DNA from 3 places in the Streptomyces sp. NPDC031274 genome. Region 2 is predicted to be linked to each of the others. Evidence: riboswitches for the same ligand, from Rfam matches in the RefSeq annotation. Region 2 holds a riboswitch; each other region holds the start of a gene.
What was found. A riboswitch is a leader RNA that binds a small molecule or an ion and turns the genes downstream of it on or off. The one in region 2 is predicted to bind cobalamin.
Positions count from the first base shown of each region.

Region 1: linked by a shared signal. The riboswitch ahead of ACZ5CR_RS30960 (cobalamin biosynthesis protein) and the one ahead of ACZ5CR_RS12745 (ribonucleoside-diphosphate reductase subunit alpha) in region 2 are both predicted to bind cobalamin.
Region 3: linked by a shared signal. The riboswitch ahead of ACZ5CR_RS01420 (CbtB domain-containing protein) and the one ahead of ACZ5CR_RS12745 (ribonucleoside-diphosphate reductase subunit alpha) in region 2 are both predicted to bind cobalamin.

Region 1 covers NZ_JBVIHP010000022.1:116,630-122,673, forward strand. The annotation lists gene ACZ5CR_RS30955 (cobyric acid synthase) at 1-1,299, opposite strand, end outside; gene ACZ5CR_RS30960 (cobalamin biosynthesis protein) at 1,299-2,237, opposite strand; cobalamin riboswitch at 2,360-2,502, opposite strand; gene ACZ5CR_RS30965 (hypothetical protein) at 2,645-2,899, opposite strand; gene ACZ5CR_RS30970 (inorganic phosphate transporter) at 2,912-4,198, opposite strand; gene ACZ5CR_RS30975 (lysozyme) at 4,423-5,163, opposite strand; gene ACZ5CR_RS30980 (class II aldolase/adducin family protein) at 5,354-6,022, shown strand.
Region 2 covers NZ_JBVIHP010000006.1:209,104-215,147, forward strand. The annotation lists gene ACZ5CR_RS12725 (carbon starvation CstA family protein) at 1-260, shown strand, start outside; gene ACZ5CR_RS12730 (YbdD/YjiX family protein) at 257-454, shown strand; gene ACZ5CR_RS12735 (DUF3311 domain-containing protein) at 586-855, shown strand; gene mctP (monocarboxylate uptake permease MctP) at 852-2,501, shown strand; cobalamin riboswitch at 2,634-2,757, shown strand; gene ACZ5CR_RS12745 (ribonucleoside-diphosphate reductase subunit alpha) at 2,893-5,343, shown strand; gene ACZ5CR_RS12750 (ribonucleotide-diphosphate reductase subunit beta) at 5,343-6,044, shown strand, end outside.
Region 3 covers NZ_JBVIHP010000001.1:303,855-309,898, forward strand. The annotation lists gene ACZ5CR_RS01405 (hypothetical protein) at 1-156, shown strand, start outside; gene ACZ5CR_RS01410 (hypothetical protein) at 294-425, opposite strand; gene ACZ5CR_RS01415 (alpha/beta fold hydrolase) at 628-1,497, opposite strand; cobalamin riboswitch at 1,608-1,746, shown strand; gene ACZ5CR_RS01420 (CbtB domain-containing protein) at 1,803-2,024, shown strand; gene ACZ5CR_RS01425 (CbtA family protein) at 2,044-2,802, shown strand; gene ACZ5CR_RS01430 (histidine phosphatase family protein) at 3,052-3,642, opposite strand; gene ACZ5CR_RS01435 (sulfite oxidase) at 3,786-4,886, opposite strand; gene ACZ5CR_RS01440 (MFS transporter) at 5,192-6,044, opposite strand, start outside.

The DNA of each region.
Region 1 (6,044 bases), on a different contig from region 2:
GAACGCGTCGCTCTCCAGCGAGCCGTGCCAGTGCGTGCCCCACACCTCGCCGACGCGGCAGCCGTCCAAGAAGGCCTCACCGCCCAGGACTTCGGCGACGCCGTGATGGATCTCGTACCCCTCGACGGGTTCGCCGAGCGCCTCGCCGACCGGCCGCGCGAGGGTCTTCTCGCGCGCGAACCGCACGCGCACGGGCAGCAGGCCGAGCCCGTCCACGGCTCCTGCCCGCGACTCCACGTCGTCCTCGATGTGCTCGCCGAGCACCTGGAAGCCACCGCAGATACCGAGCACGGGCCGCCCCTCGGCGGCGCGCCGCGCGATGGCGTCCGCGAGACCGCGCTCGCGCAGCCACTGAAGGGCGCGGACGGTGCCGCGCGTCCCCGGTACGACCACGAGATCGGCGTCGACCAGCTCATCGGCGCGGTCCACGAACCGCACCACGACGCCGGGTTCGGCGGCCAGGGCGTCCACGTCCGTGAAGTTCGACATCAGTGGCAGGGCACAGACGGCGACCCGCAGCACGTCCTCACCGACCGGGGGAGCGACGACGGACTCCCGCACGGCGCCCCGCAGGGACACCCGAAGGCCGTCCTCCTCATCGATGCCGAGGCCGTGCTGGAAGGGCAGCACACCGAACGTGCGCCGCCCGGTGAGCCCGTGCAGCATGTCGAGCCCGGGTTCGAGCAGTGAGACGTCGCCCCGGAACTTGTTGACGAGATAACCGGCGACCAGTTTCTGGTCCTCGGCGCTGAGCAGCGCGGTCGTACCGAAGAACGAGGCGAAGACGCCGCCGCGGTCGATGTCGCCGACCACGAGGACCGGGAAGCGGGCGGCCCGCGCGATCCCCATGTTCACGATGTCCGTACGCCGCAGATTGATCTCCGCGGGACTGCCCGCGCCTTCGCAGATCACGGCGTCATAGCTGCCCCGAAGTTCTTCGAGGCATCCCACGACGGTGGAGAGCAGCTGCTCCTGGCGCCCTCCGTGGTAGCCACGCGCGCTCATCTCGCCGACGGGCTTGCCCATGAGGACGACCTGGCTGCTGCGGTCACTGCCCGGCTTGAGCAGCACGGGGTTCATCAGCGCGCTCGGCTCGACCCGCGCGGCCTGCGCCTGCATGGCCTGGGCCCGCCCGATCTCGGCGCCTTCGCGTGTGACGAAGGAGTTGAGGGACATGTTCTGCGCCTTGAAGGGCGCGACGGAGACCCCCTTGCGGGTCAGCCACCGGCAGATCCCGGCGGTGATCACGCTCTTCCCCGCGTCGGACGTGGTCCCGGCAACGAGCAGCCCACCACTCATCAGGCCCTGCCTTTCCGCATAGTGCTCACCACGGCCGCGACCCCCAGGGCGAGCAGCCCGACCCGTCGCGAAAGCTTCACGGCCCGCTCGATGTCGGCGACTTCGACGTCCCGCCCGTCCCCGTTCAGGACAGGCCGGTGCTCGACCCGGCCCCCGTACGAGAGGGTCCCCCCGAGCCGTACCCCCAACGCCCCGGCGAAGGCGGTCTCGACGGGCCCCGCGTTGGGGCTCGGATGCTTGGCCGCGTCCGCACGCCAGGCCTTCAGGGCTCCTCGCGGCGCATCCCCGGCGGCAGCCGCGAGCACCGCGGTGAGCCGGGCCCCGGGCCACCCCAGAACATCGTCGAGCCGCGCGGAGGCCCACCCGTACCTCCGGTACTTCACCGACTTGTGCCCGACCATGGCGTCGAGCGTGTTCACGGCCCGGAAGGCGACAAGCCCGGGAACCCCGCCGAGCGCACCCCACACCAAGGCGCCGACGACCGCGTCGGACGTGTTCTCGGCGACGGACTCGACCACGGCCCGCGCGATGCCATCGGCGTCGAGCGCCTGCGGATCCCGCCCGCACAGATGCGGAAGGCGCTCCCTGGCCACCTCGATGTCCCCGGCGGCGAGCGCACCGCCGACGGCCCGCGCCTCGCGGCCGAGCGAGGTCCCGCCGACCACGGCCCAGGTGGTGGCGGCGGTCAGCGCGACGGATGCGGCGCGTGAGTCACGTACAAGGGAAGAGGCGAGGGCGGCGGCACCGGCCGCGCCCCCGGCGCACACCACGGCGTGCAGGGCGCCCCACCCGCGGTGGTCACGCCACAGCACACGCTCGACGGCTCCCGCGGCCCGGCCGAACGCGGCGACCGGATGCCCGCGGCGAGGATCGCCGAGGAACAGATCACCGAGGAGGCCGGCGGCGGCGCCGTACGCGAAGTCGCGATCGGCACGCATGGCTTCAGCCGGCCGTGACGCGGAGGGGAGCGAGGGGCCCGGCCTGGACAGGCGGGGGCACAGAGACCGGCAACGGGCGGCCGCACATGGCGATATGTCCTCACTCAGGGTGTCCGCGCCCTGATTCGACGAGATCGGCGGCGAGAGTTCCTGGCTTCCGAGGAGTCGTCTCCTCGATGACAGTGGCGGGACCGCGCCGGATTCGCACCGGCTTCCTCTTCTGCCGCCGTAATGGCTCCGGCAGTCCACCACGCCCGCGAACGCCCGTCAACTTGCCGTTGACCTGGGGCGGGAGAGTGTGCCGAGGCCCACAGCCGGGCCTCTCGCCGGAACCCTCACCGGGCCCGCGCACAGAGGTGGGGTGCGGGCCGCCGAAGCGTCCCGCACCCCACCCGGAGCTGCGATCGTCAGGCGACGATCAGAGAGATCCCGTACGCCACCGCCGCCGCGCAGAGCGCGAAGCACACGTACGCGCCCGTGCGTGCCGCCATCGGGGGCCCGCCCGCGGTGGAAGCGGTGGAAGCGGTCGAAGCGGCGCCGGACGTTGCCGCCTCGCGCTTGGAGAGGCCGACGATGCCGAGGGTGAACAGGCCCACCAGGGCCACCGTCACCGCGAGGCTGACTCCGAACACGGAGCCGAGAGCTGCCCAGTCGATGTTCATGCTGACTTGTCCTTACACCGTGGCGGGCCGGGCGGGGTCCGCCACGGTGCCGGTCGGAGTCGGGGTCGGGGCCGGGATGGTGGCCTTGACGAGGTCGACGTCCGCGGTCGTCACGGCCGAGCCGGTGGGCGGCGGCGTGACGGCGGCGATCGCGGTGGTCACGACACCGGCGGGCTCGGCGGCCGGGGAGCCGCCGATCTCGTCGTCGGCGACGTTCGTGTGGTCGACGGCGTCGCGCCGGGACAGCGCCCAGATGACGGCGGAGCCGGCCACCAGGAGCGTGGCGGTCGCCGCGACGCCCCAGGGGCCCTGCTTGGTGAGGAACTCGGCGCCCGCGCCGACCAGACCGGCGGCCGGGAGCGTGAGGCCCCAGGCGACGAACATGCGCGTCGCCGTGGACCAGCGGACCACACCGCCCTTGCGGCCGAGGCCCGCGCCCATCACGGCGCCCGAGCAGACCTGGGTGGTGGAGAGCGAGAAGCCGATGTGCGAGGAGGCCAGGATCGCGGTCGCGGCGCTGGTCTGGGCGGCGAAGCCCTGCTGCGGCGCGAGGTCCGTCAGACCCTTGCCCATCGTGCGGATGATGCGCCAGCCACCGAGGTAGGTGCCGAGGGCGATGGCGATGCCGGCCGAGACGATGACCCACATCGGGGGGTTGGCGCCCGGGTTCAGGACGCCGCCGGTGATCAGGGCGAGCGTGATGATGCCCATGGTCTTCTGCGCGTCGTTCGTGCCGTGCGCCAGCGAGACGAGGCCCGCGGAGGCGATCTGACCGGCGCGGTAGCCCTTGGCGGTCGCCTTGGTGTCGGTGTTGCGCCCGATGCGGTACGTCAGGCGCGTGGCCAGCGTCGCGGCGATGCCGGCGACGAGGGGCGCGGCGATCGCGGGGAGCAGGATCTTGGTGACGACGGTGCCGCCGTTGATCGACGACCAGCCCATCGACATGACCGCGGCGCCGATGAGGCCGCCGAAGAGCGCGTGGGAGGAACTGGAGGGCAGGCCCACCAGCCAGGTCAGGAGATTCCAGAGGATCGCGCCCACCAGGGCGGCGAAGATCACCTCTGTCTTCAGTCCGTCCTCGTTGACGATGCCGCCAGAGATCGTCTTGGCGACTTCGATCGACAGGAAAGCGCCGACGAGGTTCAGCACGGCGGACATGGCCACCGCCGTCTTGGGCTTGAGGGCGCCAGTCGAGATGGTGGTGGCCATCGCGTTGGCTGTGTCGTGGAAACCGTTCGTGAAGTCGAACACGAGAGCGGTAACGATCACGATCCCGAGGAGAAGCGTGATGTGTTCCATTTACCCAGGCTTCTGTTGGACGTCAGTGGCAAGTGGAACGTAGGCAAGCTGAGTGAACGGAAAGTGAACTGGGTCGGGCCGTGCGGTGACCCAATTCGGGGCACTGCCACTCCGGTTCCGTCGTGGCCCTGACGAAGATCGCCCGGAGTGGCGTCGCGAGGCCTGGAACGTGAGCTTCCAGAGGCCTGGAATGCGGGGTTCCGAGGGTGTCCGGCAGCGCGTGGCTACCCTCGGGCGAACCTCTTCAGCTGGCTCAGCGAGCCGTTGAAGAGATTCTGATCACCTGGCAGCCTGCCGCCGTTGTCGTACTGCCAGAAGGTCAGGTACGACCAGCCCCTGGGCAGCGACCCCGACCCCGCCGACCAGCGCGCGAGCCACAGCGCGTGATGCGCCGCGAAGGCACGGCTGCCGCCTGTGCACTTGTTCCACCACCTGGTGGTCGTGTAGATCACGGGACGCCGTCCCGTCTGCCGCTTCACCTCGTTGCTGAACGACTTGATCCAGTGGACCATGCCCCGCTTGCTGATGCCGTAGCACTTCCGCTTGCCGTACGGATTGTGCTCGATGTCGAGGGCCGGCGGCAGCGTCCGGCCGTCTGCGCTCCACCGTCCACCGTGCCTCATGAAATAGGCGGCCTGCTTCTTGCCCGAGGACTTGCTCGGCACGGCGAAGTGGTACGCGCCGCGGAGGATGCCCGCTTTGCGGGAGCCGTTGTACTGCTGCTTGAAGCGAGGATTGCGGTACGTGTAGGACTCGGTGGCCTTGATGTAGACGAAGCGTGCGCCCTTGCTCTTCGCCTTGTGCCAGTTGACTCGCTTCTGGTGCGACGAGACGTCGTGCCCCCTGGGCTTGCCCGCCGCCGAAACCGGAATCTCGGCGAGGACGGTCCACCCAAGGGCCAGAGTCACTACTGAGGCCGCGATGACGCGCGCGCGGCGACGGGACGGTTTGTGGTCATGAGCCATATTTCCTCCCGGACTGCGACGTGCGGGACAAATTCTTCCGGAGAGTACTGGAAGACCATCGGATGGCAGTCGATGGCCGCCGATGGCAAGCCAATCAATGCCAGGGAGGGATGTATGCACATTTGTACTCTTACGGACTCCCTGCCTCCGCCCCTACGGTGCCGCGCCTCACGGCTGGCAGGATCGCGGCATGACGGAGCAGCGGGACGAAGTTCGGCAGGACGCGGTGGAGCGGGCGTGGGGCGAGCTGGTGGCGGCTGCCCGCAGGACGGTGACGGACGGCCTGGTGGTGGGCACGTCGGGCAACGTCTCGGTGCGGGTCGGCGGCACGATCCTGGTCACCCCGAGCGGCATGCCGTACGACCGCCTGGGGCCGCGGGACGCGGTCGGCGTCGACACGGACGGCAATCAGCTCTTCGGTGACCTCGCCCCCACCAGCGAACTGCCCATGCACCTGGCCGTCTACCGCACCACGGACGCCGGAGCCGTGGTCCACACCCACGCGGTGCACGCCACCGCCGTCTCCACCCTCGTCCCGGAGCTCCCGCCCATCCACTACATGGCGGCGGCCCTCGGCGGCCCGGCCCGGGTTGCCCGGTATGCCCCGTACGGCTCCGACGAGTTGGCCGAGAACATGCTCCGGGCCCTCAGGGACCGCACGGGTTGCCTGCTCCAGAACCACGGAACCGTCACCTACGGCGACACCCTGGACCAGGCGTACGACCGCACGGCGCAGCTGGAATGGATGTCCCGCCTCTGGCTGACGGCCAGCGCGGTCCCGGGTCACACCCCGACGCTCCTGTCCGCGGGGCAGCTGAGGGAAGCGGAGGACAGGCTGCGGGGCTACGGCCAGCAGTGACGGCCCCGGGGGCGCGTCCGGC
Region 2 (6,044 bases):
ACGACATGCACACCGTCGTCACCAACTCCACGGTGGACGGCGTCCTCTCGGCCGCACTCGCCCTGCTCATCGTCATCGTGATCGCCGACGCGGCCCGGATCTGCGTGAAGCACGTCCGCGATCCGCGGTCGTCGAGACTGAGCGAGGCCGAGTACGTGGAGTCGAAGCTGACCGCGCCGGCCGGGCTCGTGCCGACCCAGGAGGAGAAGGCGGAGCTGGCGGCGGCGAAGGCGGCGACCGACGCGAAGGTCCCGTCATGACGTGGGTGCTTCGCGGGCTGCGGTGGGTGCGGTGGTACGCACGGGAGTTGACCGACGAGTCCGCGTACGACCGTTATGTCGCGCACACACGGAAGACGCATCCCGGGGCATCCGTCCCCTCCCGGAGGGAGTTCGAGCGAATGCGCACGGATCGGCAGGAGTCGGATCCGCGGCAGGGGTTCCGCTGCTGCTGAACAGGCGCTGAACAGGTGTTGAGCAGAGGCTTCGACACGTCCGTTATCCGGACGGGGGTTCCATAGATCAACACTCTCGCTTAGATTTCCCGCACGTTAAAGGTGAGATAAGCGAGGGAGCGGAACCGCAAGTGTCAGATGCGCCTGAAGTGAGCAGACCGGTGATCACGCCGGTCCGCGTGGTCATTGCCCTCTGTCTCGCAGCGCCGTTCGTGGCGATGCTCTGGGTGAGCTCCTACGCGAAGGTCGAACCGACCTTCATCGGCATCCCGTTCTTCTACTGGTACCAGATGCTGTGGGTGCTCATCTCCACCGCTCTCACCATGATCGCGTACAAGCTGTGGCAGCGTGACCAGCGCGCCCGCAAGGCCGAGCAGGCCCAGGGGGGTGCGACCCGATGAACGAGCTCGCAGCGGACACGGGCGGCGTCAACGGCATCGCCCTCGCCGTCTTCATCTTCTTCTTCGTCGCCGTCACGGCGATGGGCTTCCTGGCCGCGCGCTGGCGCAAGGCCGAGACCGAGAGCCTGGACGAATGGGGCCTCGGCGGCCGGTCGTTCGGCACCTGGGTCACGTGGTTCCTGCTCGGCGGCGACCTCTACACGGCCTATACGTTCGTGGCCGTCCCCGCGGCGATCTACGCGGCGGGCGCGGCCGGCTTCTTCGCCGTGCCGTACACGATCCTCGTCTACCCGCTGATCTTCACCTTCCTGCCGCGCCTGTGGTCCGTCTCGCACAAGCACGGATACGTGACCACCTCCGACTTCGTGCGCGGACGCTTCGGCTCCAAGGGGCTCTCCCTTGCCGTCGCGGTCACCGGCATCCTCGCCACGATGCCGTACATCGCGCTCCAGCTCGTCGGCATCCAGGCCGTGCTCGACGTGATGGGCGTCGGCGGCGGTCCGGACACGAACTGGTTCATCAAGGACCTGCCGCTCCTGATCGCGTTCGCGGTGCTCGCCGCGTACACGTACTCGTCGGGTCTGCGCGCCCCCGCGCTGATCGCGTTCGTGAAGGACGGCCTGATCTATCTCGTCATCGCCGTCGCGATCATCTACATCCCGATCAAGCTCGGCGGCTTCGACAGCATCTTCCAGGCGGCGAACGAGAAATTCTCGGCGGCGAACGAGGCGGCGGGCAAGCCCGTTGCGGGTCTCGCGCCGGGCCACACCGGGCAGTGGACGTACGCCACGCTCGCGCTCGGCTCCGCGCTCGCGCTGTTCATGTACCCGCACTCGATCACGGCGACCCTCTCCTCCAAGAGCCGCAACGTGATCCGCCGCAACACCACGATCCTGCCGCTCTACTCCCTGATGCTCGGCCTGCTCGCGCTGCTCGGCTTCATGGCGATCGCGGCCGGGGTCAAGGTGGAGAACGGGCAGCTGGCGATTCCGCAGCTGTTCGAGAACATGTTCCCCGACTGGTTCACGGGCGTGGCCTTCGCCGCCATCGGCATCGGCGCCCTCGTGCCCGCCGCCATCATGTCGATCGCGGCAGCGAATCTCTTCACCAGGAACATCTACAAGGACTTCCTCAAGCCGGACGCGACACCCGAGCAGGAGACCAAGGTCTCCAAGCTGGTCTCGCTCCTGGTGAAGGTCGGCGCGCTCGCCTTCGTCCTCACCATGGACAAGACGGTCGCGATCAACTTCCAGCTCCTGGGCGGCATCTGGATCCTGCAGACCATGCCCGCGCTGGTCGGCGGCCTGTTCACGCGGTGGTTCCACCGCTGGGCGCTGCTCGCGGGCTGGGCGGTCGGCATGGTCTACGGGACGGTCGCCGCCTACGGTGTCGCCTCGCCGACGCAGAAGCACTTCGGCGGCTCGTCCGACGAGATCCCCGGAATCGGCGAGATCGGCTACATCGGCCTCACGGCGTTCGTCCTGAACCTGGTGGTCACCGTGGTCATGACGTTCGTCCTGCGCGCCGCCAAGGCACCTGACGGCATCGACGAGACCTCTCCCGGCGACTACACGGCGGACGCGGGCGACCCCGGCGTCGTGGAGGAGCTTCCGCCGGCCACGGTGGGGGCGCCGGGCGGGCACTGAGTCCCCCGCGTACACCGATCACCGTCTGACACGGGCCGCCGGTTCTCCGGCGGCCCGTTGGCGTTCCCGTGTCCTCACAAGGCCACACCGACACAAGATATGGGGCTGCCGCCCAGAGCCAGCACAAGATGTATGCTCGTGCTCGCTGTCGCCGCAGGGGAATCCGGTGCAAGTCCGGAACTGTCCCGCAACGGTGTATGAGTACGCATTTGTCGTGCCCACGAGTCCGAAGACCTGTCGACAGCGCACCCGTTCCGTCCGGTCCGGGTGCCGACGACGTCCGGGCCTCGTGGAATGGGCTGGTGGACGCGGAGCGCAGCCCTGCCCTGGGCGCCCCCGTGTGTCACTCACCCCTCCCCAAGGCCCAGAGCCGAGCGAGGGAGTGCTCCACGTGACCATCGCGCCAGCCGAACCTGCGTCAGCGCAGACCACCGACGGGCAGCAGACCACCGTTGGTCAGCAGACCGGCGACGGCCCGGGAACCGCGCTGCTGCGCACCCTGACCGACCTCACCGCCGACCTCCCCGACGCCGACCCCGGCCGGGTCGCCGCCGCCGCGCTGCGCGGCCGTTCGGCCAAGGCGGATCTGGCGGAGCTGCGGGAGCTCGCGACCGAGGCGGCCGCCGGGCTCATCTCCGAGGACCCGACGTACTCGCAGCTCGCGGCCAGGCTCCTCAGCCTCAGCATCCGGGACGAGGCCGCGTCGCAGGGCGTGCGCTCCTTCTCCGACTCGGTCGCCGTGGGGCACCGCGAGGGCCTGATCGCGGACCGCACCGCCGCGTTCGTCGTCGACCACGCGGACCGTCTGGACGGTCTCGTGGAGGACGCCCTTCAGGACGGCGCCGACTTCCGCTTCGGCTACTTCGGCCTGCGCACCCTGCACAGCCGCTATCTCCTTCGCCACCCGATCACCCGGCACGTCATCGAGACCCCGCAGCACTTCATGCTGCGCGTCGCGAGCGGTCTCGCCGAGACTGCATCTGATTCAACGACGGTCAGCGCGCGCTCGGTGGACGAGGTCGCATCCCTGTACCGCCTGATGAGCCGCCTGGACTACCTGCCGTCATCGCCGACGCTCTTCAACTCCGGCACCCGCCACCCGCAGATGTCCTCCTGCTACCTCCTCGACTCGCCCCTGGACGAGCTGGACTCCATCTACGACCGCTACCACCAGGTCGCGCGCCTCTCCAAGCACGCGGGCGGCATCGGCCTCTCGTACTCCCGCATCCGTGCCCGCGGTTCGCTGATCCGCGGCACGAACGGGCACTCCAACGGCATCGTGCCGTTCCTCAAGACCCTGGACGCCTCCGTCGCCGCCGTGAACCAGGGCGGCCGACGCAAGGGCGCCGCCGCGGTCTACCTGGAGACCTGGCACTCCGACATCGAGGAGTTCCTGGAGCTGCGCGACAACACGGGTGAGGACCAGCGCCGTACGCACAACCTCAACCTCGCGCACTGGATCCCGGACGAGTTCATGCGCCGGGTCGCAGCCGACCAGGACTGGTCGCTGTTCTCGCCCGCCGACGTGCCCGAGCTGGTCGACCTGTGGGGCGACGAGTTCGACGCCGCCTACCGCAAGGCCGAGGCCGCAGGGCTCGCCCGCAAGACCATCCCCGCCCGCGATCTGTACGGCCGCATGATGCGCACCCTCGCGCAGACCGGCAACGGCTGGATGACCTTCAAGGACGCCGCCAACCGCACCGCCAACCAGACGGCGGAGCCCGGCCACACCGTCCACTCCTCCAACCTCTGCACGGAGATCCTGGAGGTGACGGACGACGGCGAGACGGCCGTCTGCAACCTGGGTTCGGTGAACCTCGGCGCCTTCGTGGACAAGGCCGCCGGTGACATCGACTGGGAGCGGCTCGACGAGACCGTCCGCACCGCCGTCACCTTCCTCGACCGCGTGGTCGACATCAACTTCTACCCGACCGAGCAGGCCGGGCGCTCCAACGCCAGGTGGCGTCCGGTGGGCCTGGGCGCCATGGGGCTGCAGGACGTCTTCTTCCAGCTGAAGCTGCCCTTCGACTCCCCCGCCGCGCGCGCCCTTTCCACGCGCATCGCCGAGCGCATCATGCTCGCCGCGTACGAGGCCTCCGCCGATCTCGCCGAGCGCAACGGCCCTGTGCCCGCCTGGGAGAAGACGCGCACCGCGCGCGGCGTGCTGCACCCCGACCACTACGGCGTCGAGCTGACCTGGCCCGAGCGCTGGGCCGCGCTGCGGGAACGTATCGCCACGACCGGTATGCGCAACTCGCTGCTCCTCGCCATCGCGCCGACCGCCACGATCGCCTCCATCGCGGGCGTCTACGAGTGCATCGAGCCGCAGGTCTCCAACCTCTTCAAGCGCGAGACGCTCTCCGGCGAGTTCCTCCAGGTCAACGCCTACCTGGTGGAGGAGCTGAAACGGCTCGGCGTCTGGGACGCGCAGACCCGCGAGGCGCTGCGCGAGGCCAGTGGCTCCGTGCAGGGCTTCAGCTGGATCCCGGCGGAGGTGCGCGACCTCTACCGCACCGCGTGGGAGATCCCGCAGCGCGGTCTGATCGACATGGCCGCCGCGCGCACGCCGTTCCTCGACCAGGCGCAGTCCCTGAACCTGTTCCTGGAGACGCCGACCATCGGCAAGCTCTCGTCGATGTACGCCTACGCCTGGCAGCAGGGTCTGAAGACGACGTACTACCTGCGTTCGCGCCCGGCGACCCGGATCGCCCGCGCGGCGGCGGGCCGCACCGAGGCCGCCGAGCCCGCTCCCGCCAACGCCCCCGTACCCGCCCAGGTCTCGGCCGAAGAAGCCGTCGCCTGCTCCCTGGAAAACCCCGAGTCCTGCGAGGCCTGCCAGTAATGTCCAGCACCACCAACTCCGAGAAGAACCTCCTCGACCCGGGCTTCGAGCTGACCCTGCGTCCCATGCGCTACCCGGACTTCTACGAGCGCTACCGGGACGCGATCAAGAACACCTGGACCGTCGAGGAGGTCGACCTCCACTCGGACGTCGCCGACCTCGCCAAGCTCTCGCCCGGCGAGCAGCACATGATCGGCCGCCTGGTCGCGTTCTTCGCGACCGGCGACTCGATCGTCTCCAACAACCTCGTGCTCACGCTCTACAAGCACATCAACTCCCCCGAGGCCCGGCTCTACTTGAGCCGCCAGCTCTTCGAGGAGGCCGTGCACGTCCAGTTCTATCTGACGCTGCTCGACACCTATCTGCCCGACCCGGAGGACCGCGCCGCGGCCTTCGACGCGGTCGAGGAGATCCCCTCCATCCGCGAGAAGGCGGAGTTCTGCTTCAAGTGGATGGACTCCGTCGAGAAGATGGACCAGCTGGAGAGCAAGGCCGACCGGCGCCGCTTCCTGCTGAACCTGATCTGCTTCGCGGCGTGCATCGAGGGGCTCTTCTTCTACGGTGCCTTCGCCTACGTCTACTGGTTCCGCTCGCGCGGTCTGCTGCACGGCCTGGCGACCGGCACGAACTGGGTGTTCCGTGACGAGACGATGCACATGAGCTTCGCCTTCGACGTCGTCGACACCGTCCGCAAGGAGGAG
Region 3 (6,044 bases), on a different contig from region 2:
GATCCCCCTGGTGCCGGCTGGGTCCCTGTCGGCGCTGAGGCCTATCCCTCGAAGGCGGCGTGTGAGGCGTCGGAGCTTCCGATGGCTCACGATGCCGGGTACAACGAGGTGTGGTGCGATGACAGCAAGACCATCATGCCCATCTTCTACCGCTGACGTCACTGACCGGTCTCCGCTCGGCGGGGACTCGTCCCGCTGACGTCGCTGCGAGCAAGTCCGCTGCCCCTGGCGTGTCGCGCCAGGGGCAGCACCCTTGTACCCATGTCATGCAGGATCACGACCCCCCGCGGCGCTCACCACGTGCAGTCGGCGTGGAGGTCGTGGATGCTGTCGGCGAGGAAGGCCCCGTCCTCATCGGGGTGCTCGGCCACGACCAGGCCGGTGGCGTCAAACTCCAGTTTCACCGTGCGGGGTTCCTCGTTCATCCGGGCAGACGAGACGCCTCTCACGGCGGATGCTGAGCCTACGGTCACACGTATCGGGACGGAGAAGGCAGCTGCCAACTGCAAGGAGAGCACGCATTCATGCGCACTCCGTATGTCGTCCCGGCATCTCGATTCCGGTGACTGACGTTCTGTGGCAAGGCTTCGCATCGTGCCGGTGCTCGTCGGCGTGTGGGGCGCGGCTCTACGGTCCCACCGCGCCCTGCACGAATCTCCGAAGGTGCGCGCGTGCCCCATCGGGCTGTTCGAGCCAAGGCTCGTGGCCGGCGCTGTCGATCCGCGTCAGGGGAACATTGAGCCGGTGCGCAAGGGACTCGAGTTCCGACAGCGGGCGGGGATCGTCAGCACCGCCGAGGATCTCCACCCGCTCCGGCAGGCACCTGCGCAGCGCGTCAAGGTGCTGGTCGAGTGGGTCCGCACGTGATTCCGCGCCGAGTTCACGGTTCATGACCCAGTTGACGGGACGGCGTTCGCGGGCCTCCTGCGCGGCCCAGTGCCAACGGCGTTCGGGATCGGCGTGGTCGGTGAACCAGGACAACGTGAGCAACTCGACTTCCTGGTCCTCGGAACGGTGCGGCAATTCCTGCAACTCGCGCAGCCGCTCCCCTTGCGGTGCCGACATGCGGCGCTCGCGTTCCGCTTGATACCCCGTACGCCACTCGCCGACGAACGGCCCGCACATCAGCAGCATCGCGGCCACCCGATCCGGGTGGGCCACGCAGAACCGGCCGGTCAGGGTGGCGCCGTACGAGTGTCCGATCAGCACAGCCTCAGGCACGTCCCACACGTCGAGAAGCTCAGCGAGATCGTCCACATGCCGGGCGAGGGTATGGCGGCCCTGCCACCGGGACTCGCCGGTGCCGCGCTGGTCGTAGCGGTACACGGGAGCGATGTCCGCGATCATGGTGGCGACGTCGCCCAGATAGTCCGGCAGGCCAGGGCCGCCGTGCAGCAGGATCACGGGCGGCTTCCGAGTCGTGTCGCCCAGCGCCATCCAGCGTATGTGAGCTTCGTCGGTCATCCGCGCAAGGCCCTGCGTCTCTGTCAGTTTCACCGTGGAGAACCTACCGATGTCCCGGGATCTCGAGCCGGCCCCGATGCACATGGACGGCTGGTGGGGCTCGCGGCTTCTGTCGCGAGGTCACGGAACTGAAGGCGCTCTTGGCCAGGCAGCTTGCGCGCGGTACGGTCTGTTCGATATCGACGACGGCAGGCGGAAGCCGGTGGAACTCCGGCACGGTCGCGCCACTGTGAACGAGGCATTTCCCCGTAGAGCGGGAGATGTCGCGTGAGTCAGACCCGCAGCTGTCGTCCTGTGCACCACCGAGATGGGACGCGAACTCCCGAGGAGGATCTGCCATGGCGCAGACCGTCGCCCAGTCGACAGCCACCACCCCTGCTCTTCCCGCCAAGTTGCCGATCGGCGCGATCGTCCCCTGGGCGGTCTTCTTCGGCATCTTGATGCTCGTCCTGCTGTACTTCGTCGGCGCGGAGCAGGGTGCCACCTCCGTGGTCAACGGCGCGGATGTTCACGAGTGGGTCCACGACGCCCGCCACCTGCTCGGCTTCCCCTGCCACTGACGAGGAAGACCGCGCACCCATGAACTCCGCAACTGTCAGAAGACTGCTTGTGCGGGGCATGCTCGCCGGCTTGGGCGCCGGCGTGCTCGCCCTTCTCGTCGCCTACTTCCTGGGCGAGCCCAGCGTCGACAACGCGATCGGTTTCGAAGAGGCACACGCCCCTGCCCACGAACACGAGGTCGAGCTGGTCAGCCGTAGCCTCCAGTCCACCGGCGGCCTCGCCACAGGTGTCCTGATCTACGGCGTGGCCTTCGGCGGCATCGCCGCCCTCGCCTACTGCTTCGCCCTCGGGCGCGTCGGCCGCTTCACCCCTCGTGCCACGGCCCTCCTGCTCTCCGGCACGGCCCTGCTCGCCGTATACGTCGTGCCGTTCCTGAAGTACCCGGCCAACCCGCCGTCCGTCGGCGACCCCGACACCATCAGCAAGCGCACGATCCTGTACTTCCTGATGATGGTGCTCAGCGTGCTCCTCGCGATCGCCGCCGTGATCCTCGGCAAGCGGCTCGCGCCCAGATGGGGCACCTGGTACGCCACTGTCGCGGCAGGCGCCTTCTTCACCCTGGTGATCGCTCTCGCGTATCAGTTCCTGCCGGTGATCAACGAGGTACCGAAGGACTTCCCCGCCGCTCTGCTGTGGCGGTTCCGCACCTCGGCGCTCGCCATCCAGCTCACTCTGTGGACTGGATTCGGGCTGATCTTCGGGGAGTTGGCGCAGCGTGTGCTGACTCCGCGACCGGAAGCGGCAGTATCGCCGGAGGCGACTTCCGCACCGCACTGAGACATTCACCTTCATGCCGAGCGGGTGTCCGAGACATCTCCGCGGACGCCGCGGGAGAGTTGGACAGCGGATGCCTCGGCTGCGCGCTCGCCGCACTGCTCCAGCGCCATCGAAACGGCCGCGGCGCGGGAGCCTCAGACAACGGGCAGATCTCGTCGTCGCGAGACGGGCAGCAGGCGGCTTGCGACCCCGGTGGCTGACGGCTCGCCTCGCCTCAATCCGGGCCGGGCATCCGCAGATGCCGCGGCATCAGTCTTCGGCGTCGGGCCGCTGCGTGCCGAGCGTCTCTCCGAGCCGCAGATTCCATCGCCCGGAGCGTCCGCTGATGTGGGTAGCCGTCAGTGGAGGCACGTCGAGCCGCCAGAAGGCCGCGGAGGGTGCTCTGAGGACCGTGACCACGACGGCCCGAACGATCTCCGGCTCCACCACGGCGAGGGTTCTGCCCGCGACCTCAGAAGCCGCGTCCAGCCAGGTGGCGACGCGCTCACAGAGGGCCAGTACCGATTCCCCGCCGGGAGGCGCGACGGCCGGGGCCGACAGCCAGCGGCTCACCGCTTCCGGCTCCCAGGTGCTGACTTCTTCGAGTGTTCTGCCCCGCCAGTGCCCCATGTCCAGAGCGCCCAATTCGGCTTGGTCCAGAGCCGCGAGACCGAGGGCCGACGCCGTTTCCCGGCAGCGCACAGTGGGCGAGGCCAACACCCGGTCAGCGGCGGGAAGCGTACCGGCGGCCGCTTTGGCGAGTGCGGTGCCCCGCGTGTCGAGCGGGCTGCCGTCGTCGAACCGGGCCTCCCGCAGGGATCGGCTCGTCGCCGGCGAGATCAAGGTGACGCGACTGGTCACGCCTTCGCTCCTGTTCTTCGTGCCGGGTGAGCGCGCACGACGTTCGCGTGGGATCGCAGCGGCGCACTATACGTGCGTCCGGCGGTGGCGAGTCGATCTGCTCTGTCGCACTGTCACAGGTTCCCCGGCCACCTGGTCGTCGATCAGCAGCACAGGACAGGGACGCGTTGTACGAGGTTGTTTCCGAAGCCTCCTCGGTTCCACGGCTGATCCAGGGGCTGGGTATGGCCGTCGGCGTCGGTTGCCCGGACGGTCAGGGTGTGGCGGCCGGCGGCCGCGGTCCAGTCGGTGTGCCAGGTCTGCCATCCCCAGCGGTGCGGCCCGCGGGGAGCGACCTCGGCGTCGATCCAGGTGCGGCCGTCGTCGGCGCTGACCTCGACCCGTGTCACTGGCCCGTACCCGGACCAGGCGCGTCCCTCCAGCACCACGGGCCCGGGGCGCACGACCCGTACACGTGACATGAAGTCCGGGAAGCCGGGCGGGATCAGCAGGGCGCGCGGGGCGATCAGGGTGACGGGCTCGCCCGGGTCGTCGGGAGACTGCCGGAAGCGGTACGCCACGGCCTGCTGGAAGCCGGTGAACGGGGTGTCGACGAGTTCCACGGCGCGGAGCCATTTGACGTGCGCCATGCCGTACCAGCCGGGTACCACGAGCCGCAGCGGGTAGCCGTGCTGGGGCGGCAGCGGGCCGCCGTTCATCGCGTACGCGAGCAGCACGTCCGCGTCCACGGGGAGTGGCAGGCTGCGCCGGTAGTCCTGCTCGACGCCACGCTCGACCCCGTGGTCGGCGCCCGTGAAGACGGCCTCGACCGCGCTGTCCTGGACCCCCGCCTCCGCGAGCACCGTCCGCAGAGGTACGCCCGTCCAGTCGGCGGTACCCACCGCTTCCACCAGCCAGGGCTGACTGACCGGGCGCGGGCTCAGGCGGGCACGGCCGTTGCCCGCGCACTCCATCGTGACCCGGTGAGTAACGGCCGGCAGCGCCCGCAACTCGTCAAGACCCAGTTCCAGGGGGGTACGGACCTGCCCGCCGATGGACAGCCGCCACGCGCCCGCGTCGACAGCGGGAATGTCGTAGTGGACCAGCACATAGTGGAGACCGAGCGGTGTGACGTCATAGCGCAGGGCCTCAAGCGGCAGCCCGTGATTACGTGCCGCGAGCGCCAGTTCTTCCTCGCCGATGCCCTCACCGGGAGCGGCGACGCGCCCCGGTGTGCTGACATCACCGAGCGATGTCCGCTTCATGCCTCCATGATGAGCCCGCACGGGCCGGACGCGCACGGGCGACCGGCTTCTTTTGGCCTTGAGGACTCATCCCGCTGGTGAGCAAGTTGTTGGTGGGACGGTTGTTGGTGGGGCTTTTGAGACGAACAGCGTCCAGCTGGCGGAGGTCACCTCGCCGTTGAGCAGCTGTGTGCTGCTCAACGACGCGGCGTTCGAGGAGGCGCGTGAGGCCGGAAAGTCCCTGATCCGCAAGGCGCGGATCGAGCGCGTTGGACAGGTGATTCTCGGGGGCGACAGGTTCTGCCCCCGAAGGAGGAGACAGATGCTCAGGGCATTGGGTGGGACAGCTCGATGTCGAGGGCCTCGGTGCCGGGGCCAGTGACGCGCAACGGGGTGGAGAGAGGCGGGTAGCCGCTGGCGATGACGGAGTACTCACCGGTGTCCAGGTCCGTGAAGGCGTACACACCCTCCGCGTCGGTGGTGGCCGTCGCCGCGACGTTGCCGGCCGCGTCGACGAGGGTGACGCGGGCGTCCGGCAGCAGGCGCTGGTCGGCTCCGGAGCGCACCTCGCCCCGGAGCCAGGTGCCGGAGACGAGGGCGATCTCCACCCGGCCGGGTCCGCCGTCGCCGACGATGACGGGGGCGGCGGCCGGCCGGTGTCCCTCCGCGTTCACGGCCACGGTGAACTCACCGGCGGGCAGATCCCCGAAGGCGAACTCTCCGTCCTGTCCGGTCTGTCCGGTGGCGAGCACCTCGCCGCGCACATCGGTCACGATCACCATGGCGGCGCCGACCGGCAGTCCGGCGGCGTCGCGGATGCCCCCGCTCAGGCCTCGGGTGCCGGAGAGCAGGATGTCGTACGCGAGCGGCTCGTCGCCGACGGTGACGGTGGCCGCCTGCGGCTGGTGCCCCTCGGCGGCGGCGATCAGCACGTAAGTGCCGGCGCCCGGTGCGGTGAGCTCGTAGCCGCCGTCGGAACGGGCCACGGTACGGCTCAGTTGGCGTCCCGTCAGGGAGATCAGGGTGACCGTGGAGGAGCGGGCGGCGCCGGTCGAGCTGTGGATGTGTCCGTGGACGACGGGGCCGGTCCGGACGGCCGCTTGCCGGGCCTGGGACGGGGGCGTCTCGTGTGCCGCCGCTGTGGCAGAGGCCGGGGGCGTCGCCTGGGCGGAGGACGGA